Regions from separate parts of the Pseudoalteromonas sp. S408 genome, predicted to be linked through region 1. Evidence: predicted binding sites of a transcription regulator. Region 1 holds the regulator's gene; each other region holds the start of a gene.
The links. Region 1 encodes sigma-54, which starts transcription at its own class of promoters, with help from an activator protein. Its sites were predicted from a motif close to GTTGGCACGNNNNTNGNNT; they were not measured.
Positions count from the first base shown of each region.

Region 2: glnA (glutamate--ammonia ligase) is a predicted target of sigma-54. The motif match lies at 5,956-5,974, and genes of this name have one in related genera.
Region 3: fliE (flagellar hook-basal body complex protein FliE) is a predicted target of sigma-54. The motif match lies at 5,116-5,134, and genes of this name have one in related genera.
Region 4: CWB62_RS02055 (EF-hand domain-containing protein) is a predicted target of sigma-54. The motif match lies at 3,454-3,472, and genes of this name have one in related genera.

Region 1 covers NZ_PNDY01000022.1:102,661-110,574, reverse strand. The annotation lists gene mgtE (magnesium transporter) at 1-173, opposite strand, end outside; gene CWB62_RS15780 (HPr family phosphocarrier protein) at 283-555, opposite strand; gene rapZ (RNase adapter RapZ) at 599-1,444, opposite strand; gene ptsN (PTS IIA-like nitrogen regulatory protein PtsN) at 1,464-1,916, opposite strand; gene hpf (ribosome hibernation promoting factor) at 1,921-2,208, opposite strand; gene CWB62_RS15760 (RNA polymerase factor sigma-54) at 2,235-3,734, opposite strand; gene lptB (LPS export ABC transporter ATP-binding protein) at 3,804-4,529, opposite strand; gene lptA (lipopolysaccharide transport periplasmic protein LptA) at 4,526-5,062, opposite strand; gene lptC (LPS export ABC transporter periplasmic protein LptC) at 5,052-5,606, opposite strand; gene kdsC (3-deoxy-manno-octulosonate-8-phosphatase KdsC) at 5,603-6,154, opposite strand; gene CWB62_RS15735 (KpsF/GutQ family sugar-phosphate isomerase) at 6,155-7,126, opposite strand; gene CWB62_RS15730 (calcium/sodium antiporter) at 7,130-7,914, opposite strand, start outside.
Region 2 covers NZ_PNDY01000005.1:92,144-100,057, reverse strand. The annotation lists gene CWB62_RS06075 (hypothetical protein) at 1-96, shown strand, start outside; gene CWB62_RS06070 (hypothetical protein) at 152-817, shown strand; gene CWB62_RS06065 (cyclic nucleotide-binding domain-containing protein) at 819-1,277, opposite strand; gene ntrC (nitrogen regulation protein NR(I)) at 1,304-2,689, opposite strand; gene glnL (nitrogen regulation protein NR(II)) at 2,704-3,774, opposite strand; gene CWB62_RS06050 (DUF4124 domain-containing protein) at 3,858-4,379, opposite strand; gene glnA (glutamate--ammonia ligase) at 4,494-5,900, opposite strand; gene typA (translational GTPase TypA) at 6,407-7,914, shown strand, end outside.
Region 3 covers NZ_PNDY01000001.1:217,761-225,674, reverse strand. The annotation lists gene CWB62_RS01145 (sigma-54 dependent transcriptional regulator) at 1-1,431, shown strand, start outside; gene CWB62_RS01140 (DNA-3-methyladenine glycosylase I) at 1,716-2,309, opposite strand; gene CWB62_RS01135 (sensor histidine kinase) at 2,441-3,553, shown strand; gene CWB62_RS01130 (sigma-54-dependent transcriptional regulator) at 3,550-5,016, shown strand; gene fliE (flagellar hook-basal body complex protein FliE) at 5,175-5,507, shown strand; gene fliF (flagellar basal-body MS-ring/collar protein FliF) at 5,528-7,243, shown strand; gene fliG (flagellar motor switch protein FliG) at 7,236-7,914, shown strand, end outside.
Region 4 covers NZ_PNDY01000001.1:420,290-428,203, reverse strand. The annotation lists gene CWB62_RS02080 (YgjV family protein) at 111-362, shown strand; gene CWB62_RS02075 (amidohydrolase) at 415-2,103, opposite strand; gene CWB62_RS02070 (calcium-binding protein) at 2,271-2,507, opposite strand; gene CWB62_RS02065 (EF-hand domain-containing protein) at 2,516-2,752, opposite strand; gene CWB62_RS02060 (EF-hand domain-containing protein) at 2,933-3,160, opposite strand; gene CWB62_RS02055 (EF-hand domain-containing protein) at 3,185-3,418, opposite strand; gene CWB62_RS02050 (sensor histidine kinase) at 3,727-5,184, shown strand; gene CWB62_RS02045 (hypothetical protein) at 5,187-5,702, shown strand; gene CWB62_RS02040 (sigma 54-interacting transcriptional regulator) at 5,705-7,054, shown strand; gene CWB62_RS02035 (DUF1543 domain-containing protein) at 7,076-7,576, shown strand; gene CWB62_RS02030 (hypothetical protein) at 7,615-7,842, opposite strand.

The sequences.
Region 1 (7,914 bases):
TGCCAAAGTAATCGACGAATTTTATGAGGAGACGACTCTAATAATAAAGCAGTATCACATGGGGCGGTTTTTGCGAGCATGCGTCTAACTTGAACAAACTGGCCACTATTAAGTGACTTAGTCACTTGTTTTAGTTGTTGTAGTGGGTAGTCTTGTTCAAAAGCTTCGGGCATTGGCGTCCTTTATTTATATTGTAACTGTTACTTAGTGGGTGGGAGAGTACGAACTATTAGCCAGTTATTTTTGATTATAGTTATTTTATTTAATTGTTAAAAATTAACGTTACTCTTGCTCGTTAAATCGTTGCGAAATAAGCTCTCCAACTGCATTTAAAGCTTGTTTTGCATCAGGTCCTTCACATACCACTTTAACTTCTTTACCTTGGCTACTTTCAAGTAGCATCAGTGCTAATACACTATCACCAGCAGCTTCTTTGTCATCTTGAAATAAAGTGATTGAAGCATCAAATTTAACAGCAAGTTGAGCCAATACTGTCGCGGCTCTGGCATGTAGCCCTAATTTATTTTGTATTAAAAAAGTGTCTTCTATGCGCATACATTACTCTATCAAAGCTGAACAGGTTATTAGTTTATATAAATTATTTTTCTTGTTCTCTGTGGCGTATTTTTACATTAGGGTGTGTAACTGCAAAGCTTTCACCAATTGTTTGCGCTAAATATACAGAGCGATGTTGTCCGCCAGTACAACCAATAGCAATCGTTAAGTAGCTACGGTTATTGCGTTCTAAATGGGGCAACCAGGTTTGCACAAAAGTTTGTATTTGCCATGTGAACTTTTGAACTATGCTGTGGCTAGCTAAATAATCTTTTACTGGCTGGTCTAAGCCATTGAGTGGTTTTAGTTCAGGCTCCCAATGTGGGTTAGGTAAAAAACGTGCATCAAATACGTAGTCTGCTTCTTTAGGAATGCCATGTTTAAAACCAAATGATTCAAATGTGACAATCAGCTGCTTGTCTTTTTTACCTAATATTTTTTCACGAATCGATTCAGCGAGTTGATGAACACTCAAGTCGCTTGTATCTATCATGTAATCGGCACGAGTAGTTAGCACATCAAGCAGTTCTTTTTCTTTTTTTATAGCTAAATCTAGCGGAAGCGAATCGATTGATAGAGGGTGCAAGCGTCTTGTTTCTGAGAAACGTTTAATTAATGTTTGATCTTCACTGTCTAAATAAAATAGTGTTGGTTTTGTAAAACCCGGTAAATATTCAATAATATGATTAAATTCATCTTGTTCTTTTGGCAAGTTTCGCACGTCGATGCTTACAGCGATTTTATCGTAGTTATCAGAAACGCTTCTTACCAAAGAAGGTAATAAATTTACAGGGATGTTATCTACGCAATAATAACCTAGATCTTCAACAACGCGTAAAGCAACCGACTTACCAGAACCAGAACGGCCACTTATGATAATCAACTCCATTAATCACCCTTTAAATTTACTACGATTGGTCAACAATAATTTGATACAGCTCGGCGTCCGATTTAGCACAGCGTAGCTGCTTGCAAAATTCTTTATTTTTTAGTTTATCAGCTATCGTCGCTAGCGTCTTTAAGTGTTGCTGGTTATCGCCATCAGGTACGATGAGTGCAACAAAAATATCAACTGGTCGATTGTCTATAGCATCAAAGTTAATCGGTGTTTCACTTACTAATACTAATGCTAAAGGTTCTTGTGCGCCGCTCATTCGACCATGTGGAATAGCTATGCCTCTTCCTATTCCTGTGCTACCTAGCTTTTCGCGAGTTAATAAAGCGCCCAAAATATCTTGTTGAGACAAATACGGTAATTTATCGTGAGCAAGCTCGCTAATAAACTCTAAAATTCTTTTTTTACTATTAAAAAGGACCGCAGCTTTGCTGCAGTCCTGGCATATAAGTGAACTTAGTTTCATCATATTAGTGTCGAGCAAGCTTCTCTTTGTGTTTAATTACTTGACGGTCAAGCTTATCAATCAATGAATCAATCGCTGCATACATATCTTGATGTTCAGTGGATGCGAATAATTCAGCGCCACTTACATGAATAGTTGCTTCTGCTTTTTGATTTAATTTTTCTATATCAAGAATGACATGAACATTATTAATATGATCAGAGTGCCTTTCTAGCTTCGCAAATTTGGTATTTATATAGTCTCTTAATGAATCAGTTAGTTCTACATGACGACCAGTTAAATTTAGTTGCATAAGCATTACCCTCTTTGTTTAGCGTCTTAGATCAGACTCTTTCGCTGATTTGACGGTGGAATAGCAAGAGATTCGCGGTATTTTGCGATTGTACGTCTTGCTACTTTAATTCCTTGCTCAGCCAATATATCCGCAATTTTGCTATCACTCAATGGTTTTGCTGAGTTTTCTGCTGCGATTAGTTTTTTGATAAGTGCTCGTATCGCTGTGGATGAACATTCTCCACCATTTTCGGTGCTTACATGGCTTGAGAAAAAGTATTTAAGCTCAAATATTCCACGCGGTGTGTGCATGTACTTTTGAGTCGTTACGCGCGAAATTGTCGATTCGTGCATTTCTACCATTTCGGCTACATCATTTAAAACCATAGGTTTCATGGCTTCTGGACCGTGTTCAAAAAAGCCTTGTTGTTGTTTTACGATACAGTTAGTTACTTTTAAAAGCGTGTCGTTTCTGCTTTCTAAACTTTTAATAAACCATTTAGCTTCTTGTAAATGTGAGCGAATAAACTGGCTATCACCGCTCGACTTAACTGTACGCGACATTGCAGCATATTGGCTGTTTACACGAATTTTTGGCATGCTGTCTGGGTTTAGTTCAACAACCCAGCGGCCTTTAATTTTCTTAACTGACACATCTGGTATTACATATTCAGACTCTTCTCGCACTATTGTGTCTGCAGGCTTTGGGTTAAGCGTATGAATAAGTGTCATTACTTCTTTAAGCTCATCTTCTTTGAGCTTCGTTTTTTTCATTAATGTACGGTAGTCGCGAGCAGCTAACAAATCTATGTGCTCGGTTAAAATCATTTTTGTTTCGTCAATAAAAGGGGTGCCTTTATCAAATTGATTTAACTGAATACACAAACATTCTTGTAAGCTTCGTGCTGCAATACCAACAGGGTCAAATAATTGAATACGCTTTAAAACTGCTTCAATTTCATCAAGTTCAACCTCAACGTCATCGTCGTTATCTTGATTAAAGCTCTCTAAAATTTCTTCACAGCTGAGGGTTAATATGCCTGAGTCGTCCACGGCTTCAACTATTGCAATAGCAATCGCTTCATCCGTAGGGCTAAATGGCGTTAGTTGTAATTGCCACATTAAGTATTCGTGAAGCGTTTCAGTCGATGCACCTTGATAAATAGACTCATCTTCAGGCATGGGGCCTGAAGACGATGCTGGGGCGGCACTCATGTACTCATCCCAGCTAACGTCCATTGCCATGTCGTCACTGACGGTATCTTTTGCTAGGGCTTCACCACTGTCTTGTTCATACTCACTGGGGACTTCATCTGCAGATGCACTTACTGTCACTTCATCATTATCTGCTTTTTGCTCATTTTTGCCTGCAAGGTCATCGGCATAGTCTTGCTCCTCAACCTCAAGTAATGGGTTGCTGTCGAGCGCTTCTTGTATTTCTTGCTGAAGATCCAATGTGCTTAATTGCAGCAAGCGAATAGCTTGTTGCAACTGAGGTGTCATTGTAAGTTGCTGGCCCATGCGCAGCTGTAGTGATTGCCTCATGTATCTCTAACAATCCTTTTAAGTTGTTATAATTAATACTAGCAGATGCATACAAATAAGGCGTAAATGTTACAGCCTAAATTGCTCGCCTAAATATACATCGCGTACAGTTTTATCGTTTAATACGTGTTCAGGGGTACCAGAAGCAATCAGTTCCCCATGAGAAACTATGTAGGCTTTTTCGCAAACATCAAGGGTTTCTCTTACATTATGGTCTGTTATTAATACACCAATACCACGCTTTTTAAGGTGTTCAATAATTTTTTTAATATCCAACACTGAAATAGGGTCAACGCCGGCAAACGGTTCGTCTAATAAAATAAACTTTGGATCTGCAGCTAAAGCACGTGCAATCTCTACTCGGCGACGCTCTCCGCCCGATAGTGCCATACCTTTACTGTCGCGAATGTGTTGAATGCTAAATTCATCCAATAGATTATTAAGTGTATCTTCTCTGGCTTGCTTAGTGAGCTCCTTTCGAGTTTCTAAAATAGCCATTAAGTTTTGATATACGGTTAACTTTCTGAATATAGACGACTCTTGCGGCAAGTAGCCAATGCCTAATCTAGCACGACTGTGCATAGGTAAAAGAGTAATATCGTTCTCGTCGATAGATATTTTACCTTTATCGCTAGGGACTAAGCCTACAATCATATAAAACGTGGTGGTTTTACCCGCACCGTTTGGACCAAGTAAACCCACTATGCTACCGGCTTTAACTTCTAAGCCTACATTTTTAACGACTTCTCGGCCTTTGTAGCTTTTGGCTAATAGCTCTGCTTTTAATGTACTCATGGCTGACCTTTATCGCTTTTTTTTGGCTCCACAGGTACTAAAATGGTGTGCACGCGGTCAGTTGAGCTTTCATCTTTTTCGGCGCTAATGAGTTGTTGCTCAATATCGTAGGTAATACTTTTTGCATTCATTTTTTGCCCAGCTTGAGAGACCTGTGCATCTCCAATTAATGTTAAAAAACGTTTAGAAACATCGTATCTAACTTCATTAGCGCTGGCGCTCATTATTGTGCCGTCGGCTTGTTTTTCTTCAAAATAAGCGGGTGTACCTGTGGCAATTAACAGTTGCTTGTTATCACCCAATTCATCGCGTTTATGCACTTCTAGGCGGTCAGCAGTAATTTTTCTGTCGCCGTGAATAATTTCAACGTTTTTTTCGAATATACCTACATTTTCTTTTAGTTGACCTTCTTGCTTATCTGCACTAATCGAAATTTGATTTGCAGCAAGTGGCGCCGTTGGTTCAGCAGCATTTGCACCGAGTGCAAGTATAAATGTTGGAATAATAAAGAGTGTTAATAGTTTATTGGTCATAATAAATAGTTCGCGTATGGTTAATTAGTTTTATCACTTCGGTTTTTAAATCGGCTTCGAGGCCTTTACCGGTGATCTTTAAATTGGGTCCTGTAACAATGACAGGTTGTTCTGATTGCATCGTTAGTAATTTTATATCTACCTGAATATTATCAGCATTTATTTTATCTATCATTGCGTTATCAGTTAAATTACTAGCAACAACGTTACCTTCTAGTATTAATTGTCTGCCTTCGTATAGTGTTGCTTCGTTAGCGTTAATTCGCCACGTTTGTTTATCGTTATAAAGAGTAAAAATGGGTTTATCAAAAAAGGTAAATCCTAATTCTTGATATAACTCCATTCGCGCTGCCGTTACTTTATGGCTAATTTTCCCATTCTCGTCATACGCTGTTTGTTTTAGCTCTATGGCAGTGTAATCGGGCTTTGCAATAATGTCTGCTTCGGTTTGCTGCGGTAAACTTACTTGTGTGAAATAAGGGTACCAAAGCCAAACCATACAGCTGATGAATAAAACGCTTAATATGATGCGCGCTGCATTCATGAACTCGTACCTTTGGTGGTCAAGGGTTTGTTGTTTTCAAGCATTAGCAGGTCGGTAAGCTCTCTCACTGCACCAAATCCACCAAGCATTTGTGTGGTGTAATGCGCTAAACGTTTTATCAGCGGATGTGCGTCGTTTACTGCAACAGCAAACCCTACTAACTCCATTACCGGCATGTCGGGGCCGTCATCGCCAATGTAGGCAATTTGCTCATCACATAAGTTAAGCTTTGTTTTTAGCTCCTCATAAGCGAGGAGTTTGTTTTCTTGACCTTGGTAAATGTGTTGTACTGTTAGGCTTGTCATACGCTGTTGTACTATTTTTGAGTGTCGTCCGGTAATAACCGCAACGTCAAAGCCGCTGTTAATTAGCGCTTTAATGCCAAAGCCATCTTTTGTATTAAACGCTTTGAGCTCTTCACCTTGGTTACCCAGATAAATACGACCATCAGAAAACACACCATCGATATCACAAATAAGCAGCTTTATTTTTTTAGCACGGGCTTTTGCGTCTTCGCTTAGAGGTTGGTAGAGCTCTTCAAATTGCATTTATAGTACTCCTGCTTTTAATAAGTCTTGCATATTTAATGCACCAATAGGGTGATTTTGCTCATCAACAATTATTAAGCCATTTATACGTTTTTGTTCCATAATATTTAACGCTTCAGCGGCCAAAATATCTTGTGTTGCAGTGGTGCAGGACTTAGTCATCACAACATCTATTTGTGTTGTATGTATATCAATTCGTTGTTCTAAAATACGGCGTAAATCACCGTCAGTAAATAGCCCTACAAGTTGCTGCTGAGAATCAACTATGGCCGTCATACCTAACCCTTTGGCTGACATTTCAATTAGCGCATCTTTTATAGTTTGAGTAACATTAATAATAGGTGTGTTTTTACCGCTATGCATGACATCTTTTAAGGTCAGCAGCAAACGTTTACCTAAACTACCGCCGGGGTGAGATAGTGCAAAGTCATCAGCTGTAAAACCGCGGGCTTCTAAAAGTGCAACCGCCATGGCATCACCCATTGCAAGTGTTGCTGTTGTGCTTGCGGTTGGAGCTAAGCCTAACGAACAGGCTTCTTTTTGTACTTTTATGCAAATATGTACGTTTGCAAGCGTGGCCATCGTTGAGCTGGCGTTGCCTGTCATGGCTATCATTTTGGCGCCAAGGCGTTTTAAAACAGGAATTATATTGAGTACTTCGCTTGTTTCACCAGAGTTAGAAATGAGCATAACCACATCATTTTTAGTGATCATCCCCAGATCGCCATGACTGGCCTCACCCGGATGTACAAAAAAAGCAGGACTGCCAGTACTTGCTAATGTTGCTGCTATTTTATTACCAATATGACCTGATTTTCCCATACCTATAACGATAGTTCGGCCTTGGCAATCATATATTAATTGACATGCTTGATGAAAATTTTCATCCACATATTGTGTAATATCACTCAAAGCTTGGCGCTCTATATCTAATACACGTAAGCCTTGTTCAATAAAATTTAGCGTTGCCATTACTTACCCTACTTGACTAAAAATATACCCTTGGTAGCCCAAAAACGCGATTAATAATAAGCCGCCTTCTACTCTATTGATGCGTTGAGCACCCCTAAAGTTCAATGACATGATAATAAGCGCAACAGTGGCACCAATCATTATTAGTATGTCGCGGTTAGCAACCGACGGGTCAATAACTGAAGGGTTAATAATGCCTGCAAAAGGCAATACTGCAAGAATATTAAAAATATTAGAGCCAACAATATTACCCAGCGCTAAATCATCTTCATTTTTAAGTACGCCCGCAATCGAGGCAGCAAGCTCAGGCAGGCTAGTTCCTATTGCAATAATTGTTAAGCCAATCACTAAATCGCTTAAGCCAAAGTATTTAGCAATATCCACCGCTGAATCAATTAAAAAATGTGCGCTAATAGGGAGTAAAACCATACCAATAACCAACCAAAGTATGGCCTTGTTAGTTGGTACGTCGTTTGGTACTTCGTCACATGCTTCTGATACAAATGGGTCTGTTTGATTTTTAGCACGCAGCGAGACAATAATTAGCCCGCCAATAAATACAACAAAACCAATTAATAACGCAACGCCCTCGGTGAACGAAAAGTAGTTATCTGAAAATATATACCAGGTAGCCAGCGATATAATAAGCACTAACGGGATTTCACGTTTTAATGTGCTTGAAGAAACGCTAAGAGGCCTAAATAAAGCGGTAATACCTAACACCAGCAAAATATTTGTGATATTTGAGCCAATTGCGTTACCTACCGCGGTGTCGGTTTTTTCTGCTA
Region 2 (7,914 bases), on a different contig from region 1:
AAAAGCGTTTTGGAATTTGAACGTCACCGCTTATTTAAAGAGGTGTTATATACGCGCAAAAGTGTAGATGCTTGGTTGAATAACCAAATAAATTAGGTTGCTATAAGTCATTACCTCTAATAGACTACATTTGTAATCAATTGAGGTGACTATGAAAAAAGGATTTTTAATTTGTGTACTGGCATGTATGTTAGCCGCATGCCAGCAACCCACCGTTTATGTTTTTAGTGAAAATTTGCAAGTTGAACAGCGCAACCAGCTCGATGCTGCGCTAAAAGCACAGAACCTTCCTTATGAATATGTAGAACTAGAAATCCCATCTGATTTTGGTGAGGCTACATTGCTTTTATCAAGCGATAAGATTTATCAAAAAGAGACTGAGCAGTTAGCTATTATTATGCAAGAGCTAGGTTATCAACCCGAAATTAACTACACCACACGATCAAATCATTTTTATGGCGATGGCAATATAGGCTTTTATTTAAAAAGTACTGATGGAGAAGGCGCTTTTACTATGCCGTCTCGGCTAAGGACAACCCAATGCAGCGAAGATAAGTACAATGATTTAATCGTTTCCTTTACCAAAAAGCATGCTGATTTTACCTTACCCAGTGGCGCTATTGTGAGGTTAGGTTGGGAGTTTTTATACGGTTACGTTGTCATTTATTACAAAAATTATTCGCAAACATATAGCCACTCACAGCCGCTTGTAAATACGCCCTTTGGCGCCAAGCCATCCGATACTTACACATTTACAGCCCATGTCAATAACCCAAGCTGGCTTGATTGCTCATTACAGGTTGTTTATATGGATTGAACTAACCGTGGTTTTCTATATAGTCACTGAGCTTGGTTATTCGCTCGCTCATGCCTTCAATAATACGGTCTTTAATTTTTTCTCGAATGACATTGGGTAATTGAGTGAGTGCTTCGGGAGTGATGGCAAGGACAATGGTGTCGGTTTTGGCGCGGGCACTTGTACTGCGCTCTCGGTTATTTATAAATGCGCCTTCACCTATAAATTCGCCAGGCTCTATTGTGCCCAGTTCAAGTAAGTGATTATGCTTAAATACTAAAAGTGCGCCGCTAAGTACAATATACAATCGTTTATCGTTATCAAACTGCTTAAACAAAAATTGATGTTGGCCAACTAAATATAACAGGCCATATGATTCTAATAAAATTTGACGCTCGTTAAGCGTAAACTCTTTAAAAAAATGCAGCCTGTTAATTATTTCCATTTGTTTGAACAAAGGAATATGTTCGATTAATTTCATTCGATATCAAAATTTAATGCACATTGTTAACTAATATTGCGCTCTTTTAATTTACGGGTCAATGTATTGCGACCCCAGCCTATTTTTATGGCCGCATCTTGTTTGTGGCCAGAACAATTAGCGAGTGCAGTTTTAATCAAGCGTGTTTCTAATTGTGCTTGTATATCAGGCCAAATATTTTCTTTGCCTTGTTTTAGTTCATTATTAAGCCATTGCTGAAAAGCATCCAGCCAATCACCTTCTACTTGTATTGGTGTTACTTCAATAATTTCAGGGGGCAAATCTTGCTCTGTAACAAGCTCGCCTGGTGCCATAACCGTTAACCAACGACAGGTGTTTTCAAGCTGGCGAACATTGCCTGGCCAGTTAAATAAACGAAGTTGCTCAGTGGCTTTAGGGCTCAACACTTTACTTTCTACTTGCAGATCTTTAGCGCTTTTATGTAAAAAGTGTTGCGCTAAGCGTTCAATATCTTCGGTGCGTTCACGTAAAGCAGGTAAACGAAGGCGAACTACATTTAATCGATGAAATAAATCGTCTCTAAACTTACCTTGTTTAACGAGATCTTCTAAGTTTTGATGTGTCGCTGCAATGATACGTACATCGACTTTGATACTTTGATGCCCACCTACACGGTAAAATTCACCATCGGCAAGTACGCGTAAAAGACGGGTTTGCACATCAAGCGGCATATCACCAATTTCATCTAAAAATAAAGTGCCGCCATTGGCTTGCTCAAAGCGACCTTTTCGTACGCTATCGGCACCAGTAAATGCTCCTTTTTCATGGCCAAACAGTTCAGACTCAACTAATTCTTTTGGAATAGCGGCCATATTAAGGGCAATAAACTGGTTTTCTTTACGGGGACTATGGTTGTGCAGTGCACTTGCAACGAGCTCTTTACCTGTACCCGACTCACCATTAATCAAAACACTCATGCTTGATGCTGACAGTTTACCTATCGCTCTAAATACTTCTTGCATAGCCGGTGCTTCACCAATGATGTGGGCACTTTTAGGTGGCGCTTGTTTGCGTTTGGTTTTTTTTGTGGAGTTTGCTCTAAATGCGCTTTCAACAAGTGCAACGGCTTCATTTAAATCAAATGGTTTAGCTAAGTACTCAAATGCCCCTTTTTGAAAGGCATTCACTGCTGAATCTAGGTCTGAGTGTGCAGTCATTATGATCACTGGTAAGCCAGGGTTTTGTTCTGCGATGAGTTCAAGCAGCGCCATGCCGTCCATACCGGGCATTTTTACGTCCGACACCAAAACAGCTGGCTGGCTAAATTTTAATGCATTAAGTACATCTTGCGCATTAGCAAAACTTTCCACATTAAAACCAGAACGTTCTAGTGCTTTTTCAAGTACAAAACGAATTGATGCGTCATCATCTACAAGCCAAACTGTTTTCATGCAAACTCCAAACATTAATCTGCAAAGGGCAGATAGATATTAAATTCAGTATGTCCAGGCCAGCTATCACATTCAATGTAGCCATCGTGTTGATCAATAAGCGTTTGCGCAATCGAGAGTCCAAGTCCAGAGCCACCTTCTTTATTGGTGATCATAGGGTAGAACAATGTTTCACGTATGCTGTGATCAATGCCTGGGCCGTTATCAGATATTTGGATCAACAAGGCTTTTTTAGGAGCCTTACCCGGGCGGCGATGCTGATGATTTATTCGTGTTTTTATTTTTATCTCACCACCATCAATAAGCGCCTGCTGAGCATTACGAACAATATTCAAAACAACTTGTTGTATTTTGCTCTGATCAATAAACACATCAGGGATACTAGGGTCGTAGTCTTTTTTCAATTCGATATTTGTACAATTATCGAGTGTGCTTAACTTCACAACCGACTCTAACGCTTGGTGTATATTAACGTAAGATTTTTGCGGAAGCTGATTAGGCCCTAAAAGTCTATCTACTAATTCACGTAATCTGTCTGCTTGCTCTATAATGAGCTCAGCGCATTGATTTCTTTCTTGCTGATCAACCTCATATTGCAATAACTGCGCCGCTCCGCGGATTCCACCCAAAGGATTTTTAATTTCGTGTGCTAAGCCTCTTATTAAATTGCGTGCAGCTTGGTATTGGTGCATTTGATTTGAGGCCTGATCGTGTTTTATTTCGTCGTCTGTTTGGCGACACTCTAATAAAATATAAGCAATCCCTTTAAAGTTAATTCGTCTTGAATTAACGCTTACTTTGGCATGGCGAGAATCGCTAAACACCACGTCAGCTCTGTGTTGTTGGCAATCAACACCATCAATTAATGAAAACTGCGCTATTCGTTTTAAGTCAATTGAATGGTAATTAAAAAGGGTATCAAAGGGCTGTTTCAATAAGCGTTTAGTAGCCAGCCCAAGTAACTCACTGGTACTGGTATTTGCATAAACAACCGTAAAGTTTTTATCGAGAAGCATGACCGACGTTGTTTGATTTTGCCATATGGCATCAAGTAATTCAGGGCTAAAATTTTCGTTATTAATCATGTATGCACCATTTTAGTGCGCAGGTGTTTGCAGGTCAGGTTTTATCTAAAATGAGCTGCTGCGCCTAAGTATTAAGTTTCGCTTTAATTGCCATGGGTTTTGCCTTTTCTGCGCATATTAAATATACGAGGCTCGCTCACAGCGATAATTTGGTTTTTCTCGTTAAACAGCCTCAGTTGAAGCATGTGTTCACCGGCTTCAACATCAGCAATTGCAAATACGGAGTTGTTTATTGCAGGGCCGTTTGCTTCTCCATTAACAAGCAATTGAATGGTATACCCTGTTTTAAAGCTCGGGATTACCCGGCTGGTGACGTATATTGTTCCGGTATTTTCATGAATGGTTTGATTGTGCTCAGGTGACGTAATGGCAATACCAAACCCTGTTTTTTTAGTATGGGATTGGCTGCTGAGAGTCGCTATATCTTTAGCGGGTATAGTTAAACTTTGGCTAGAGAGTTTGACCTCTGTAGCACCTTTACGCGGTGTATCTGAAAACACTAAAACGCCATTTTGATCCTTCCAAGCGTAAATTCTTTTTTCACCCGCATAACCATAATTACTTAATCCTAAAGTAATCATTAGCAATAAAATCTTACTATTCACACTGCTACCCTGCAATTTTTATGATGGCTTAACTTTAGTGGAGTTTGATTTAATTTACCATTAAAAAAGCCCGCTTAGCGGGCTTGAGAACACACATTCTTTTACAGTGTTAAATTAACAGCTGTAGTACATTTCAAACTCAACTGGGTGAGTTGTCATGTTAAGCTTTTCAACTTCTTGACCCTTAAGTGCAATGTAAGCATCAATTAGGTCATCAGTGAATACACCACCTTGAGTTAAGAACTCACGGTCAGCACTTAGTGCATCGAGTGCTTCACCAAGTGAAGATGCAACTTGTGGAATTTCTGCTGCTTCTTCTGCTGGTAAGTCATATAAATCTTTATCCATTGCATCGCCAGGGTGGATCTTGTTTTTGATACCATCAAGGCCAGCCATAAGCATTGCTGAGAAAGCAAGGTATGGGTTAGCTGTTGGATCTGGGAAACGTACTTCAATACGACGACCTTTCGCAGATGGTACCACTGGGATACGAATTGAAGCAGAACGGTTACGTGCAGAGTATGCAAGCATTACTGGCGCTTCAAAGCCCGGTACTAAACGTTTGTACGAGTTAGTTGATGCGTTAGCAAATGCGTTAATAGCTTTAGCATGCTTGATAATGCCGCCAATGTAGTAAAGCGCCTCTTCAGATAGGCCGCCGTACTTATCGCCTGCAAACAAGTTTACACCGTCTTTAGCTAAAGACTGGTGACAGTGCATACCAGAGCCGTTATCACCAACAATTGGCTTAGGCATAAATGTAGCTGTTTTTCCGTATAAATGAGCCATGTTATGAATAACATATTTCATCTCTTGGATTTCATCCGCTTTTAAAACCATGCTGTTAAAACGCGTTGCGATTTCGTTTTGGCCAGCTGTTGCTACTTCGTGGTGATGTGCCTCTACCACTTGACCTAGTTCTTCAAGCACTAAACAAGTGGCTGAACGCCAATCTTGTGAAGAATCAACAGGTGAACAAGGGAAGTAACCGCCTTTAACACCTGGACGGTGACCAGTGTTACCGCCTTCGTAATCTTTATCTGAGTTCCATGCCGCTTCAACAGCATCAACTTTGTACATTGAACCAGACATATCTGATTTGTATTTAACATCGTCGAAAAGGAAAAACTCTGGCTCTGGCCCAAATAACACAGTATCTGCGATACCTGTAGATTTCATGTACTCTTCAGCACGTTTTGCAACAGAGCGTGGGTCACGCTCGTAACCTTGAAGTGTAGAAGGCTCTACAACGTCACAACGTACAATTAATGTCGTTTCTTCAGTGAATGGGTCAAGTTTTACTGATTCAGCAACAGGCATTAATACCATGTCTGATTCGTTAATGCCTTTCCAGCCAGCAATTGAAGAACCGTCAAACATTTTACCGTCTTCGAAAAAATCTTCATCAACTTGGTGATGAGGAATAGATACATGTTGCTCTTTACCTTTTGTATCAGTAAAGCGTAAATCAATGAACTTAACGTCATTTTCTTTAATAAAATCTAAAACCGATTGTGACATGTGTCCTCCAACTATTGGGTTTTATTATTGCTGCATAATTGCTTTGGGATTTATTAAGCTGATTTTGTGCCATTTTTATAACTCTATGTTTATAGGTTAAAAAAACTTAGTTGCTACAATGTGGGGCATAAAATGGCACCAACATGGTGCGGTTAAGTTCCACTTTGGTGCAAGCTGTGCACGCTCTATTTTGTTGTTAATTTAATCGCTCGAAATCAGCATAACCTAAATGTAAAAGAGTGCCAAAAATATCGTATAAATAGTGTAAACTGCATTTTTGAAAAAATAATGACAATTTATTTCATATAATTGTCATATATAAAACAGATACTTAGTAAAAGTATTGAGAAAGTTTTGAAAATTGTATTGGATAAACTTTCATCCATGTCATTAATGAGGGATAATATGCGCCCTTTTAAATCCTATGCTTGGACATCTCGTGAAAACGCAGATGAGTGCGTAGATCTTGCAGGATCATTGAGAATTTAATTTCTCTGAGTAAATATATGAGCATCGAACAGTTAAGAAATATAGCGATTATCGCGCACGTTGACCACGGTAAAACAACTCTGGTTGACAAACTACTTGAGCAATCAGGTACATTAGAAACACGCGGCGGTAACGAAGAGCGCGTGATGGACTCAAACGACATTGAGAAAGAACGTGGTATTACCATTTTAGCTAAAAACACAGCTATCTCTTGGAATGATTACCACATCAATATCGTAGATACCCCGGGACACGCCGATTTCGGTGGTGAAGTTGAACGCGTACTTTCGATGGCTGACTCAGTATTATTACTTGTTGATGCTCAAGAAGGTCCAATGCCACAAACGCGTTTCGTAACGCAAAAGGCATTCGCGCAAGGCTTAAAGCCAATCGTCGTTATCAATAAAATTGATAAGCCAGGTGCACGCCCTGATTGGGTTATGGATCAAATCTTTGATTTATTCGATAACCTTGGCGCAACTGACGAACAGTTAGACTTTAAAGTAATCTACGCATCAGCTATCAACGGTTGGGCAACATTAGATTTAGACGAGCCATCAGACAACATGGAACCTATGTTCAAGATGATCGTTGATGAAGTATCACCACCGGATGCAGATCCTGAAGGTGACTTCCAAATGCAAATCTCTCAGCTTGATTACAACTCGTACAAAGGTGTAATTGGTATTGGCCGTATTAAGCGCGGTTCTGTTGCGACTAACCAACAAGTGACGGTTATCAGCGCTGACGGCACGACTCGTAACGGTAAAATTGGTTCAGTACAAAGCTACTTAGGCCTTGAGCGTATCGATACTGATAAAGCTTATGCAGGTAACATCGTTACTGTAACAGGTTTAGGCGAGCTTAAGATTTCAGATACGCTTTGTTGTCCTAACAACGTTGAAGCATTACCACCACTAAGTGTTGATGAGCCAACAGTAACAATGACGTTCTCTGTAAATAACTCTCCGTTCTGTGGTAAAGAAGGTAAGTTTGTAACATCACGTAATATTCGTGAGCGTTTAGACAAAGAATTAGTACACAACGTAGCACTTCGTGTTGCAGATACAGATAACCCAGATAGCTTCCGCGTATCGGGTCGTGGTGAATTACACCTAGGTATCTTAATTGAGAACATGCGTCGTGAAGGTTACGAGCTAGCTGTTTCTCGTCCAGAAGTAATCTTACGTACTGTTGATGGTGTGTTAGAAGAACCGTATGAAACACTAACGATTGACTGTGAAGAAGAGCACCAAGGTTCTATCATGGAGCAAATTGGTCTTCGTAAAGGTGAGTTAACTGACATGGCACCAGATGGTAAAGGTCGTATGCGTATGGACTTTATGATCCCAAGCCGTGGCTTAATTGGTTTCCAAACTGAGTTCATGACATTAACGTCAGGTTCTGGCTTACTTTACCATACGTTCGATCACTACGGTCCGCACAAAGGTGGCGAGCTAGGTGTTCGTAAGAACGGCGTAATGATTGCTAACGCAACAGGTAAAGCACTTACTAACGCATTATT
Region 3 (7,914 bases), on a different contig from region 1:
CTGATTTTAGATAATAATAACAATCGCTCTATTGGGTTAAACGCATCACTTGGTTTTATCGGTGAGGTTACTCATCGCTTAGATGAAGATAACTTTGAACAAGAGTGTGCAAAATATAAGCAGCACGAGTGCATGGTTATTTTGGGGGCTTTACAGTCACTCGATCATGAAAGCTTAATCAAGCGCTACCCAACACTTCCATTTTTATTAATTGGTGAAACGTTAAGACCGTTACTTAGCATTGCTAACGTAGTTGGGCTTATTTGCGAGCCATTTAATCACGAAGTTACCACACAGTTACTTCATGATTGCCAGCAGTATCATCGTATGTTGCCGGGGGAGCACAAAAATAGTCAGCCGCATAAGTCTTTTGATGGCCTTGTTGGTGAAACACAAGCAGTTAAAGAGGTCCGCTTTTTAATTGAGCAAGTTGCAAAAACAGATGCAAACGTTTTAATTTTAGGTGAGTCAGGTACAGGTAAAGAAGTGGTTGCGCGTAACGTTCATTTGCTATCTAAGCGAAGTACAGGGCCCTTTGTACCAGTAAACTGTGGGGCCATTCCGGCAGAGTTACTAGAAAGTGAGCTTTTTGGTCATGAAAAAGGGGCGTTTACAGGGGCTATCTCTGCTCGTAAAGGTCGTTTTGAGTTAGCGCAAGGCGGTACGCTGTTTTTAGATGAAATTGGTGATATGCCGCTACAAATGCAGGTTAAACTTTTACGCGTATTACAAGAACGAAGCTATGAGCGTGTAGGTGGCACTAAAGCAATTCAAGCCGATGTACGTGTTATTGCTGCGACTCACCGTAACCTTGAAACCATGATAGAAGCCGGTAGCTTTCGTGAAGATTTGTATTATCGGCTAAATGTATTCCCTATAGAGAACCCGTCGCTAAGTGAGCGTGCTGATGACATTCCTTTATTACTCAAAGAGTTAATGCGTCGTGTAAATGAGCAAACGGGTACTACCGCTAAGTTTACTGAGCGTGCAATTGAAAGCTTAAAAGAGCATGCGTGGCCGGGTAATATTCGTGAACTTGCGAATTTGGTTGAGCGCATGGTTATAATGTTCCCCGAAAAGGTAGTAGACATACCTGACCTACCTAATAAATACCGTTATATTGAAGTTGATGCCTATGAGCCTGAGTATCCTGAAGAACTAATGGAGAAAGATGCGTTTAACGATATATTCAGTACTGGGTTTAGTGACTATGAAAACGAACCCGAGGCAGAGTTTAATAGTAACGCCGGTGGCTTACTTCCAGATGATGGCATTGAGCTTAAAGAGTATTTAGCTGAGCTTGAAATTAGCTTAATTACCCAAGCACTTGAACGCTTTGATTATGTTGTGGCACGCGCCGCGGAAATATTAGGTGTAAGGCGAACAACGCTCGTCGAAAAAATGAAAAAGTATAACCTGTCGCGAGACTAATAATGCCTAAAAGATAAACTACTTTTTATACTCATTGTAAGCTATCACTTTACGGGCTTTGCCCGTTACGCAAGCAATCTTCGCGTCTAAAAGATAAACGCAAACTTGACCTTGGCGGTAGACGCTTAGCTTGCTCGCGTGAAAAGCGTAGCTTTTAATTACTTAAACACGCATCTTAAAAACGAAGGCAAGTGAGAAACCATAGTTAACTTACACGTTACTTCTTTAAAGCGAAGCGTCTTTTAGCCTCTTTGTGAACAGATCACTTTTATGGTTATAAGTCCTTATTCAGCAAAAGCCTTAATAATTTCTTCTTTTCTAAAACAATCATTACTATGGTCGTTAACCATACCGCAAGCCTGCATGTAGGCATATACTGTTGTAGGGCCTAAAAATTTAAAACCTCGCTTTTTTAAATCTTTTGCAAAAGCTGTTGATGCCTCAGTGATTGCGGGGTAGTCCTCGGTATTATTAAAATTGCTGACTATGGGGGTGTTATTTACAAACTGCCATTGATACGCGCTAAAACTGCCAAACTCTTTTTGAATGTTTAAAAATCGCTGCGCGTTATTTATTGTTGCTGTAATTTTTAAACGGTTGCGAACGATTGTTTTATCAAGCATGAGTCGCTCAACATCATCAGCTGTAAACAAGGCCACTTTGTTTACATTAAAGTTAGCAAATGCGTTTTTATAGCCTTGTCGTTTTTTTAAAATGGTATACCAACTCAATCCCGCCTGAGCTGACTCAAGTGTGATAAATTCAAACAGGGTTTGGTCATCGTAAACAGGCACACCCCATTCTAAATCATGGTACAAAACATAATCGGGCTTAGTGGTATCGAGCCACGGGCAGCGGTACTTATTTTGCTCACTCATCTGTATTCCTTTTTATTCGCGTCATTTTTATGTCGCGTTATTATTATTGTAAGATTATGAAAATATAGCAATTTAATTTTGGTACGTATTGTGCATTAAGCTTTGTATCTATACAAATTCGAGATTTGATTATGGCCCTTGCTAGCGTGCTAAAACCACAGTTTATTTCTGCAAATCAGTATAACCCATGTTTACTTCAAGAGGAGTACATAGGTGAATTAAGCGATCTGCGTCAGCAAGCAAGTTGGCTTTCTCATTTAGTTGATACTATGCCAGCAGGTGTAGTTGTGCTTGATGGTAAAGGAATGATTGCAAAGGCCAATCAAATAGCGATTGATATGTTGGGTGAGCCTTTAGAGGGCGAGAAGTGGTTTAATGTAATTCAGCGCTCTTTTAGACCCCACCAGGACGATGGCCACGAAGTGTCACTAAAAGATGGACGGTTAATAAAGCTTGATATAACAGCGTTAGCTCCCGAGCCGGGGCAACTTATTTTAATGACCGATTTAAGTGAAACACGCCGTTTGCAAAAGCGTGTTGCCCATATGCAGCGCCTTAGTGCGTTGGGTAAAATGGTGGCGTCTCTTGCGCATCAGGTTCGAACGCCGCTTTCAGCGGCTATGCTTTATGCTGCTAATTTAGGCTCTAAGCGCTTACCTGAGGCATCTCGCGATAATTTTCAAACCAAGTTAATGTCTCGCTTAAAAGATTTAGAAACTCAAGTAAACGACATGCTACTTTTTGCCAAAAGCGGCGATCAGCAGGTTGTTGAGCAAGTGTCTATGCAGCAATTACTCAGCGAAGTAAAGGCGGGCGCCGATGCGATGGTGACACTAAACGATAGCCACTTAGCTGTCGGTCTCCCAGAACCAGATATTCAAATAATAGGTAATAAATCCGCCATAGCCAGTGCAATTCAAAACTTGATTCATAACAGTATCCAGATCACTGGTGCTGGCGCAGAAGTGCATTTAAGTGCAGTTACCGATGAGCTAGATTCAGACTATGTGCGCATTAGCGTTGCTGATAATGGGCCCGGTGTTGATTTAAGCTTAGCAGAAAAAATATTTGAACCGTTTTATACCACTAAAAGTCAAGGTACGGGATTAGGGCTTGCTGTTGTGAGTTCAGTTGCAAACGCACATCAAGGACGTGTTGAAGTGACCAATAATAAAGGCGGTGGAGCATGTTTTAGTTTGCTTTTACCTATTCGCACCGCATCTAAATTAGAGGAATCATTATGAGTAACACTATTTTAGTTGTAGAAGATGATGCAGGGCTTCGTGAAGCCTTAATTGATACACTCGAAATGTCGGGGATTGAATGCATTGCGGCTAATTGTGCAGAGCAAGCCATGCTTTTGCTTAAAAAAGAGCAATTTTCGCTGGTGGTGAGTGATGTACAAATGGGGACTATGAGTGGTTTAGATTTACTACGAAGTATTAAGCTTAACCACCCTGAGCTACCTGTTTTAATGATGACGGCGTACGCCACCATAGATGATGCCGTTGAAGCTATGCGCTTAGGTGCGATTGATTACATGGCAAAGCCGTTTGCACCTGAAGTTTTGCTCAATATGGTAAGCCGCTACTTACCTGAAAAAGCAAAAGAGACAGACGGTCCTATTGTTGCCGATCCAAGTAGTATTCAGTTATTAGAATTGGCAAGTAGAGTGGCACGTTCCGATGCAAGTGTGATGGTGCTTGGTCCTAGTGGTTCTGGTAAAGAAGTGTTAGCTCGCTACATACATGATAAATCGAATCGATGCGATGAGCCGTTTGTTGCAATTAACTGTGCAGCAATTCCTGAAAACATGTTAGAAGCAACTTTATTTGGGTATGAGAAAGGCGCGTTTACAGGTGCAATTCAAGCATGCCCTGGTAAGTTTGAGCAAGCGCAAGGCGGAACTATCTTGCTCGACGAAATAACTGAGATGGATCTTGGATTACAAGCTAAATTATTACGCGTTTTGCAAGAGCGCGAAGTGGAGCGCTTGGGTGGACGCAAGACAATTCAGTTAGATGTACGCATACTTGCAACAAGTAACCGTGACCTAAAAGAAGCGGTAAGCGAGAATCAATTTAGAGAAGATTTATATTACAGACTTAACGTGTTTCCATTAATGTGGCGACCGCTCAATCAGCGCCCAGGGGATATTATTGTATTGGCTAAACATTTAATTGAACGCCATTTAAGCAAAAGCAAAGAGCCTATGGCTTACCTCGATAGTGGCGCAGAGAAAAAATTACTTGCTCACTCTTGGCCAGGTAATGTGCGTGAGCTTGATAACGTTATACAACGTGCGCTTATACTTAGGACTGGTAATACTATTAATGAGCATGCTATTTTCATTGAAAACATAGCCGCAACAGATTTTGTAATGACGCCTACATCGATTAGCACACAAAGTGCTAATCAGTCTCAGGCGAACACTTCTGATAAAAGTATTGAGCATGGCCCTACTAGCTCGGCTTATTATGATGAAAAGTCATCATTAGTAGAGCTGCCAAAACAAGACTTATTAGCTGTTGATACGGGCAGTTATAAAGATGAGCTCAAAGATAAAGAACACCGTATCATTTTAGAAACGTTAGCAAGATGCCAAGGTAAACGAAAAGATGTTGCTGAAACCCTCGGTATTAGCCCTCGGACTCTGCGTTATAAACTAGCGCAAATGCGCGACTTAGGTATTTCACTTCCTGCGTAGCCTCACATTTAGCCCTTGATTCAGTTATTGAATTTAAGGGCTGTCAAAACTCTGACTCACAAAATCAAACTTTAAGTTATTGAAAGTTAACAATTATTATTTGGCATGGTTTGTGCTTTATCTATATTAAGAGTTAACTGCACTGTCAGAGAAAAATTATGAAAATTCAAAATAGCGCTGTATTTCAAGAAATGCAATCAATGGCTTTAGAGGCTGGTCTTAGTAATCAAGTTGAACGACTGCCAGTAAAAACACAAGCCTCATCAACGGCTCAATTTGGCGACATGCTGTCAGATGCAATTAATACTGTGCACGGTTTACAGCAAGATGCTAAGCAAAAAGTGGTTGCAGTAGAGACCGGCGACAGAAGCGTCTCTTTGGCTGAAGCGATGATTGCATCTCAAAAATCGTCAGTGGCATTTGAAGCGACAGTACAAGTTCGTAATAAACTTGTTGAAGCTTACAAAGAAATCATGAACATGCCTGTTTAACTAGGTAGTGGAGAATTATTGTGGCGCAATCCAATCAATCAACCGATCTTGCACTTGCTACTGGTGATATTGACCAAAGCGATAGCGACGATCAACAAGAACAAAAATCTGGCTATTTAAGTTCGTTAAACGGTGTTGATTTATTGCGCCAAGTAACGCTTGTTATTGCTTTAGGCATTTGTTTAGCAATTGCTATATTCATCATTATTTGGGCTCGCCAGCCAGATATGCGCCCGCTTGGTAAAATGCAAACAGAAGAGCTAATACAAACGCTCGACTTTTTAGATGCACAAAAAATCGAATATCAAGTTGATGGTAATGTGGTACTTGTCCCTGAAACCGAATATCAAAACATTAAGCTGTTAATGACTCGTGAAGGGTTAGAGCAAGGGCCTACATCGGGTTCAGATATCATCATGCAAGACATGGGCTTTGGTGTAAGTCAACGCTTAGAGCGCGAACGCTTAAAGCATGGTCGTGAGCAACAACTCGCACGTACAATTGAAGAGCTTAACAACATTACTCGCGCACGTGTATTACTTGCCATCCCAAAAGAAAATGTATTTGCGCGCAGAGAGAAAAAACCTTCAGCTACCGTTGTATTGACTCTTAAGCGAGGGCGTTCACTTGACAGCGAAGAAGTAGACTCTGTTGTTGATATGGTTGCATCGGCTGTACAAGGTTTAGAGCCAGCTCGTGTAACGGTAACGGATCAAAATGGTCGCTTATTAAATTCTGGCTCACAAACGTCTCTTGCGGCACGTTCGCGCAAAGAGTACGACATAGAGCGCAAGCGTGAACAAGAGTATCTTGAAAAAATTGATAGCATTCTAATTCCCGTCGTAGGGCTTGCAAACTACACTGCACAAGTTGATTTAAGCATGGATTTTAGTGCCATTGAAGAAACGCAAAAGCGCTACAACCCAGATCTGCCTGCAGTAAGAAGCGAAACAACGTTTGAAGAAAATAATATAGGCGGTTTAGCGGTAGGTATACCTGGTGCGTTGACGAATCAGCCGCCAGTAAACTCAAACATTCCTGAAGTAGCTGGCCAAGGTGGAGCAGGTAGTGCAACTTCACCATCAAGAACACATAAAGAAGCTACGCGTAATTATGAGCTAGATACAACTATTTCACATAAGCGCCAGCAAACAGGTGTAATACGTAGAATAAGCGTGTCGGTGGCTGTTGATTACACTCCAAAAGTAGGTGAAAACGGTGAAACAACCATGACACCGCGCTCAGTGGAAGAACTGTCAAATATTCGCCGTTTATTACAAGGTGGTGTTGGTTTTGATATGCAACGTGGTGATGCACTTGAAGTGGTAACGGTTCCGTTTGTGCGTGAAGCAACTGATTTTGACATTAGTGTGCCGCTTTGGGAACAAGACTGGTTTATGAAAATAATCCGCTTAGTACTGGGTGCCCTCGTTATTATTGTACTGATAATGGCGGTAGTTAAACCGATGCTTAAACGCTTAATTTACCCAGACGATACACTTGAAGAGTATGACGAAGATGCCTTAAGTGCTGGTGTAGATATTGGCGATAGCACGTTAGATATGCTAAACAAAGACTTTGATTCTGCTTCAATTGGTTTCTCAAGCGATGGTACACTTCAGTTACCAGACCTACATGGCGACGAAGACTTACTAAAAGCAATTCGTGCCCTTGTAGCCAATGAACCAGAACTCTCATCACAAGTAGTGAAAGCGTGGTTAACAGAAGATGACTGATCAAGAACAAAAACAATTACCGCCAGCGTTTGATGTTGATAAGCTCGATGGCGTAGATAAAGCCGCAATATTACTGTTGAGCCTATCAGAAGAAGATGCAGCGCAAATACTAAAACACTTAGAGCCTAAGCAGGTGCAAAAAGTGGGTATGGCAATGGCGGCGTTAGATGACCTTTCGCAGGCTAAGATTAGTGCAGTTCATAATTTGTTTATTGAACAGATTCAAAGCTTCAGCACTATCGGATTTCAGTCAGAAGACTTTATTAAAAAGGCGCTTACCGCTGCATTGGGTGAAGATAAAGCCGCTAGCCTTATTGATCAAATTGTTATGGGATCGGGTGCTAAAGGCCTTGATTCGCTTAAGTGGATGGACTCTAAGCAAGTGGCAAACATTATTCGTAATGAGCACCCGCAAATACAAACTATTGTGTTGTCTTATTTAGAGCCTGAGCAGTCTGCAGAGATTATCGCGCAGTTCCCTGAAAAAGTTCGCCTTGATTTGACCATGCGTATAGCCAACCTTGAAGAAGTTCAACCAGCTGCACTACAAGAACTTAATGAAATAATGGAAAAACAATTTGCCGGTCAAGCGGGTGCACAAGCTGCGAAAATGGGTGGCTTAAAAGCAGCGGCAGACATAATGAACTACCTAGATACAAATGTTGAAGGTC
Region 4 (7,914 bases), on a different contig from region 1:
AAACTCTAAATAACGCTCATAATTAAGCAAAGTGCTATTACTTTGCAATACTTACAACTGTAATAATGTAGCATTAGTGTAATGCTAACCCAAAGGTTAGGAGAGAACAATTGAGTTGGGAATATTTAGGCTATATTGCGTCAGCTTTATTGGTTGCATCACTCACTATGACCGATGTAGTAAAGCTTCGTTGGTACAACATGTTAGGGTGTATTGTGTTTACGGCTTATGGCGTAGCTATTGGTGCTGTTCCTGTTGTTTTTACCAACGCGCTACTGGCATTGGTTAACTTGTATCACATTGTAAAATTATATCGCCAGCCAAAAGTTGATCAGCCAGAGGCACAGCAGCCAAAAAGCTAAATGACATGGTTTGTATTAAAAAAGGGTTAACTTGCGTTAACCCTTTTTTTGTTTATTTAGCTGCGCTCTCTTTGTTATCGAACCGCTTCATACCGGCAATCCATGTTTGTAGTACTTGAGTTTTGTAAATATCTTCAACGGGTACTTTAAAATAATCTTTATCCACTAAAATAAAGTCGGCCCATTTACCTTGTTCTAGGCTTCCTATTTTAAACTCTTGATGCGCCGCATAAGCACCGCCCAGTGTAAATGCACGTAGTGCATCTTCGCGGCTTAATATTTCGCTTGGACGCCAGCCGTTTTCAGGCAGTTTGTTATGATCCATTCGCGTTATTGCTGAATATAAACCATCAAATGGATTTGCAAGCTCTACAGGGTAATCAGAGCCCGCAGCAACCACTGAACCTTGTTGTAAAAATGTTTGCCATGCGTACGCAAAGCTAAGTTGCTTTTCAGTTAGGCGTTGCTCTGCCATATGCATGTCAGATGTTGCATGCACAGGTTGCATAGATGGAATAATTTTTAGTGCTTTAAATCGAGGTATATCGTCTGGCGTTACTATTTGTGCGTGCTCAATTCGGTTGCGCAGCAAAATACCGCCTGTTTTTTTAAACACATTTTCGTAAGCGTCTAAAACCACACGATTGGCTTTGTCACCAATGGCATGGGTGTTGGCGGTAAAGCCATTTTTAAAGCTTTGCGTAAATAAAGCTTCGAGTTTCTCTTGGGTTTCAAGCATTAACCCATGATGGCCAGCACGGTCGGCATAATCTTCAATAAGCGCTGCGCCACGCGAGCCTAATGCACCATCGGCATATACTTTTACACTACGAATTTCCATAAAGTCGTAGTTATCGTGATATGGCCCGGCTTTTAGCATAGCCGGTAAGTCTGGGCTAGCACCGCTTAGCATTGCCACAATACGTAAAGGTAAATTGCCTTGTTCACCGCGCTCTTTGTACACTTCCCATGTGGCTTTATCTATCCCTGCATCGTGAGTAGAGGTAATACCTAAACTTAATAAATGCTTACCTGCGGCATCGAGTGAGTTGCTAATATCTTGTTTTGAAGGGGCTGGCAAGTGCTGAACAATTAACGATTCAGCTTTATCAACAAAAATACCGGTAGGGTTACCAAATTCATCTTTAACTACCTCACCGCCTTTTGGCGATTTTGTGTCGGCGTTAATGCCTGCAAGTTCAAGCGCTTTTGAGTTAACCCAAATTGCATGGCTATCAACACGAGATAGAACAACCGGACGATCGCTTACCACTTTGTCTAAATCTTTAGCGCTAGGGAAACGTGTATCTAGCCATAACTCTTGGTTCCAGCCACGGCCGATGATCCAACCTTGTTTGCCTTGCGCAAATTGCTTTAATTTATTTGTAACGTCATCAACCGACTTCGCACCGCGTACATCTAACTGCGATAAGTTATCGCCTAGCCCAATAACATGGCCATGGGCATCAATTAAGCCGGGTAGTAATGTGTTGCCTTTCGCGTCTATTAGCTTGGCATCTGGAAAGCTTTCTTTGAGTGTGTCGCCGCCTACTTTAACAACCTTGCCATCTTTTATAACCAAAGTGCTAAATTGTTGAAGCTCGCCTTTTTGCATTTTGCCTTTATGAAGCGGAGTATAACCATTGGCATTATAAATAACTTTGGTTTGCGCAATCGCAAAGCTAGATCCTGCACAGAGACTGGCAAGTATAAGTGGTTTAAGTAATTTTTTGAGTAACATAGTGCACTGATTTGTTATTTTTAGTGCAATAACACTAGCAAACTCTTTTTTAGAATACCAATAGGATGCGATAAGCTCGTAAAATAGACAGTTAAAGCTAAGCTAGCTGCTTAGCTATTAAATTAATTGCCTAAAACGTTAGGTTAAAAAGGTTAATTAAATTTGTGCTACTTGCTGGCATATAAATGGTATTCGCTCAGTGTTAGCCGGCCGTCTTTATCTTGGTCGTAACTTACAAATTTAGACCACAAGGCTGGGTCTATTGAGGCTTCAGAGCGAGTTAAAAATCCGTCTTTATTTCTGTCTATTTTTTTAAATTGGTTATTAATGCTGTCACTGATGGCAAAACTTGACGCGCTAAATACCAGTAGAGCGCATAAAATAAAAAAGTGTATGGGATTCATTAAAGTACTCAGTAAAGATTGTTAGTAAGGTAATTTTTAAATTCAATTAATGAAATTTGTTTATCTTGATTTTTATCCCACATTATAAACGTGCTAAGTAACTGGGGCTGGCGTTCTAGTTCGTTATGAGTAAGGTAACCGTTTTTATCAGTATCGAGGTGATCAAAGCGCTGTTTTACATCAAGTGCAGAAGCATTAAAACTTAAAAGCAACGCTATGGTGGTTACAAAGTAACGTATCTTCATGGTAGTCCTTCCAAAAGGTTAATTAAGTTGTATTGAATAATGAGGTATTACGCTTAATTAGATAAAGCACTTGCCATAATTTAACTCCCAACATTAAATCCTTTTACACATTCCCTCAGGGATTATGGCAAATGCTTTAGTACACTTTACAAGTTAAAAGCTTAAGCAAAACTTAATCTGTTATGGCTTAAAGTTTTCAAACTCTGCTTTAGAGATCATCTCGTCGTTGTCTTCGTCTAAATCGGTAAACTGTCTAAGTAGCTCTTTATCTTGCTTAGCTTCAACAAACGAGATACTTCCGTCCATGTTTGTATCTAAGTGTGCAAATCGCACTGCCGAAGGAGAAGCTAATACCGTTGCACTGATAGCTAAAAATAATAATAAAAAAGCAGCAATAAGTTGTTTCATAATTTCATTCCTTTTGAAGTTAATTTATTGAATAAATTTTCTGAATTCATTTAGCGACAACTGACCATTTTGGTCTGTGTCTATTTGTGCAAAGTTTTCCTTAAGCACGGCGTCCATTTTTGCCTCGGCTTCGCTTAACAGGCCGTTTCTGTCCTTATCTAGTTCATTAAACGTAGCGTCAACGTCCATAGCGTATGCGCCTGTATTCACAAAACCCAACGCAAGTAATGTTGAAAAAACCAAAGTGTTAATGTTCATGTGTATTTCCCTATTAAATTTATTTATTACACCCATTACAAAAAGGGTGCCAAATTTTATTTTTATTTACTTTCAATGAGTTGTGTTTTTTAGTTTGGGTTTGTAGGTAAAAATTACACTGACTGTGTGTAATTTTGTGTAAATACAGCAACAGGGTTGAAGGTATTTTTTGTGATCTTAGTTAAATCAATCAGTTGTGCTGTTGCTGTTTAGCAACATTATGGCGATTTAAAATGAATATGGTTCAGCATGTGTATAGGCGGTATTGATAATAATAGGCGAGTTATTTACTTACAGAGTTTACTGCAATGGCTGCAACGTTTGCTAAACATTACAATGCAATGCTTAATTGGCGCCCTAATTTAATAGGGCAGTTTGCTTTAAGCATGCTGCTGTCGTTATTGCCACTCTCTATTGTGGTTATTGTTTTTTTAAATGCGTTAAATAAACAGCTAGCAACCACCCAGCAAATTGTGAGTAACCATTACCAGCTCACAAAATCGTTCGCTAATTTAAAGCAAGACCTTAATAGCCTTGAACGCGCAACAAGGCAAAATTGGGTGTTAAAAAGTGATGCGCTCAACACCCTCATTGTTGATAAATGGCAATCGTCTGTGCAGAGCATAAATGAACTCAAATACATTAATGCAAACCCAGACTACATAAACCAATGGACACAGCTTTTAACTATTTTGCAAACAGCACAACACCAGCTCGTTGAGAAAAAACAGCAAAAAGCAGCGCTCTTTTTACCCATAAGCGAGTCAATTACAGAGCTCACAGTGTGGCTCAAAAATAAAAACGAAGAGCAAATAACCCATAACCAAAACGAGCTAGCCAGCCTACAAGCGTCGTTTATAAATTGGCTAGTGGCACTTATTCCTCTTACTTTATTGGTTGGCGGCGGCTTTTTATGGCGTATAAGTTTGCGCTTAAAAGGGCTTACTAGGGTTATTGATAAGCTCGGGCAGGGGGATTGGCAGCAAAAGATAGCAGTAAAAGGCTCGTCAGAGTTAGTCGAACTCGGAGAAAAACTACAGTGGGTACAAACTCAGCTGTATATGCTTGAGCAACAAAAGGATACGTTTTTACGCCACGTAACACACGAACTTAAAACACCACTTGCCTCTATGGTTGAAGGAACCGATTTACTCACCGATGAAATTGTTGGCCCTATTAATAACGAACAAAAAGCGGTGCTTTCCCTTATAACTCAATCTACGGTGCGCCTTCGCATGATGATAGATAGCCTACTCAGTTATAACGCTATTAGAGCAACAATAAACAGCTCAAGCGAGGTTAATATTAATCATTTAATTAAAAAAATTAATGGTCATTTTGAGCATCGTCTAACGGCTCGAAAGCAACTTATTCAGTGGCAAAACTCTGTTTCAAGCACTGTCCTTGCGCTTCCTAATGAACTAATAGAAATGATGCTAATTCAGTTAATTTCAAATAGCTTAAAATTTTCTGATGATAACCAAGGTGTGATTGTAAATTTAAAATGCGAGCAACATCAGCTGTGTTTGGAGGTGGCCGATAATGGCTGTGGCATTAAAGAGCACGAAATAAAGCATATTTTTAGTGCGTTTTATCAAGGTAAACATGAGCAAAGTATTACCTTACAAGGCAGTGGTTTGGGCCTAACAATAGTAAAAGAGACGGTTGAGCAGCTACAAGGCACATTAAGTGTTGAGAAAAATAAACCACACGGTTGCCGTTTTTTAATAAAAATACCAATCAGTAAAAATTTAGGAGTTAATTAACAATGCGCATACTCACTATTTTATGTGTGCTTGCAGGTAGCCTAATTGTATCGGGTTGTGAGCTTAATGATGGCACGCAAGCGCTGGGCGATACTAAAATATCAAATACTAAAAATGTATCTCCTAGCCCCAAGCCAATGCCTAAATTAGCCCCTGTTTACCCCTCCGCTGAGCGGGTTATAGCGCTGCATGCAAATCAATGCGGCGGTTTTACATTGCCACCAACAAAGCGGTCATTTAAAGGTGAAAATGAGCTAAAAGCATTTTTTAAATTTATGTGCTTAAACGTAAGTACCGACCCAAATACAGTAATGACCAAGTTACTTAAACTCGACCTAGCCTATTTTTGGCCTGATGATATAAAACAGTATTTATGGCTGCAAAAACAGCAAATCACCTTACAAATAAACGCGCAAAAAGAGCAGCAAGCACTTAATAACCAAATGCAGAAAACCCTGTCGTCGCTAGCAGATATAGAGCAGCAGCTATTACTTCGCGAAGACACTAAGGAGCAGTAACCATGACCAGAAATAGCCCGCACCAAGCAAAAGTGTTATTAGTTGACGACGATGCAAGTTTATTAAAGTTACTTGCTATTCGTATTGAATCAAAAGGCTATCAAGTAACAACTTGTGAAAGTGGCTTAGCAGCACTACAAATTTTAAAAAGCCACGTGTTTGATGCCGTCATTACGGACTTACGAATGGATGAAATGGACGGCATGGCGCTGCATCGTCAACTGCAAAGTCGATACCCTGCATTACCAGTAATTATGATGACGGCGCATGGCTCTATTCCTGATGCGGTTGAAGCCACCAAACAAGGTATTTTTGCTTTTATTACTAAACCGGTCGATAAAGACGAGCTATTCGATAGCCTTGCAAATGCAATAGACATTCACGGTGTAAATACCGATGAAGCCCCATCAAAAAGTAATATAGTAACGCGCAGTGGTGCCATGTTGCACTTGCTTGAACAAGTTAAGTTACTTGGGCCTACTCAAGTTAATGTGCTTATTTCGGGGGCCAGTGGAACGGGAAAGGAGTTACTAGCGCAAGCTATTCACCAGCATAGCCAAGTTAGTAACGGGCCCTTTGTAGCTATAAATTGTGGTGCTGTACCAGGGGAACTTTTAGAGTCTGAATTATTTGGCCACAAAAAAGGAGCGTTTACTGGTGCTGTAAAAGATCACCAAGGTTTATTTCAGCAAGCGCAGGGCGGTACATTATTTTTAGATGAAATTGGCGATATGCCCCTTAACTTACAAGTAAAGCTACTGCGTGTGCTACAAGAAAAAACCATTCGCCCAGTGGGTTTTCAAGAAGAGATCCCAATTGATGTGCGTATTGTATCGGCAACTCACAAAAACTTGCCCGAAGCCATTAAAAACCAACAGTTTAGAGAAGATTTATACTACCGCCTAAATGTGGTTAATTTAAAATTACCACCACTGTGTGAACGCCGTGAAGATATAAGCCTCTTGGCCCAATACTTTAGCGCAAGTATCGCTAAACGCATGAACCAAAATGAAAAACACTTTGCCAATGATGCTATGCACGCATTGGTACGTTATGATTGGCCGGGAAATATTCGTCAGTTACAAAACGTTGTTGAACAAGTAGTAGCCTTAACACCGGGCGAGGTTATTTCAGCGCATTTAGTGTTAGCCGCACTCGATAGTAACGAAAAAAGCGTAGAGCCACTCTCATTAAACGACGCTAAAAAAGAATTTGAACGTGATTACGTTATTAATACGCTAAAAATGGCCGGCGGCAACGTAGCAGAAGGCGCCAAACTTGCTAAGCGTAATCGTTCAGACTTTTATAAACTCATTAAAAAACACAATATTGATGTTGAGAGTTTGGCGTAAAAAAACATTAAAGGAATCTTCATGCAGTTATTTATGGTGTATTTAGGCGGGCGAATTCAAGGTTGCCACATAGAAATGCACGACATTCGGTTTGTGGTTGGGCAAAACATAGAGCAAACCTACACCAAATTAAAAAGCCAATGGGTTGGCGATAAAAACAGCGTACACATGGATAGCTTTATGGCTGTTAATAATATTGATGGCTACAAAGTAGAAGTGGTAGACGATTATGTTGAACAAAATAAGCAGCTTTATTTTGTAAATTTAGGCGCTTACAGAAGCGACTCAATGGCGGAGCAACACGACTTTGCATTGTATGTAGCAAGCAGCAGTGAAGAGGCAAAGCAGCGCGCTAAACACGATTTGCTCGCAGGCCTGAGTCATATTCATAAAGACGACTTACACGATGTAGACGATTGCTTTGCAATAGACTTGCTCGACAGTCAATTAACAATAAAGCTTACCCCAAGCGGGTTTTCTCAGCCTATAAAGCCGGATTGGTTTGGTTACCATGTTTTATAAGTAACCTGAACTTTGAATAATAAAGCTATCTCACGCTGCTATTTTTCTTGTTCGTTTTGCTCATCTTTTTCACTGTTCGATGCCAGCTTAAAGGCTACAATAACCAAGCCAAACATAGCGAACGGCAGAGCTGCTAACATGTATTCAACCATGTTGCTGTCTTGAAAATTAGCTTGCAATAAAAAGTGACCCGCTACACACATAACAATAACGACCAACAAAATTGGCAGCAGCATAAGTTCTTTTTTTGATGAATGATTTTTCATTGAATAATTGCTTAAACAAAAAATGATGCGCTATTGTAATGAGCTTACATATGCTTGGCAAACAGCAACGCT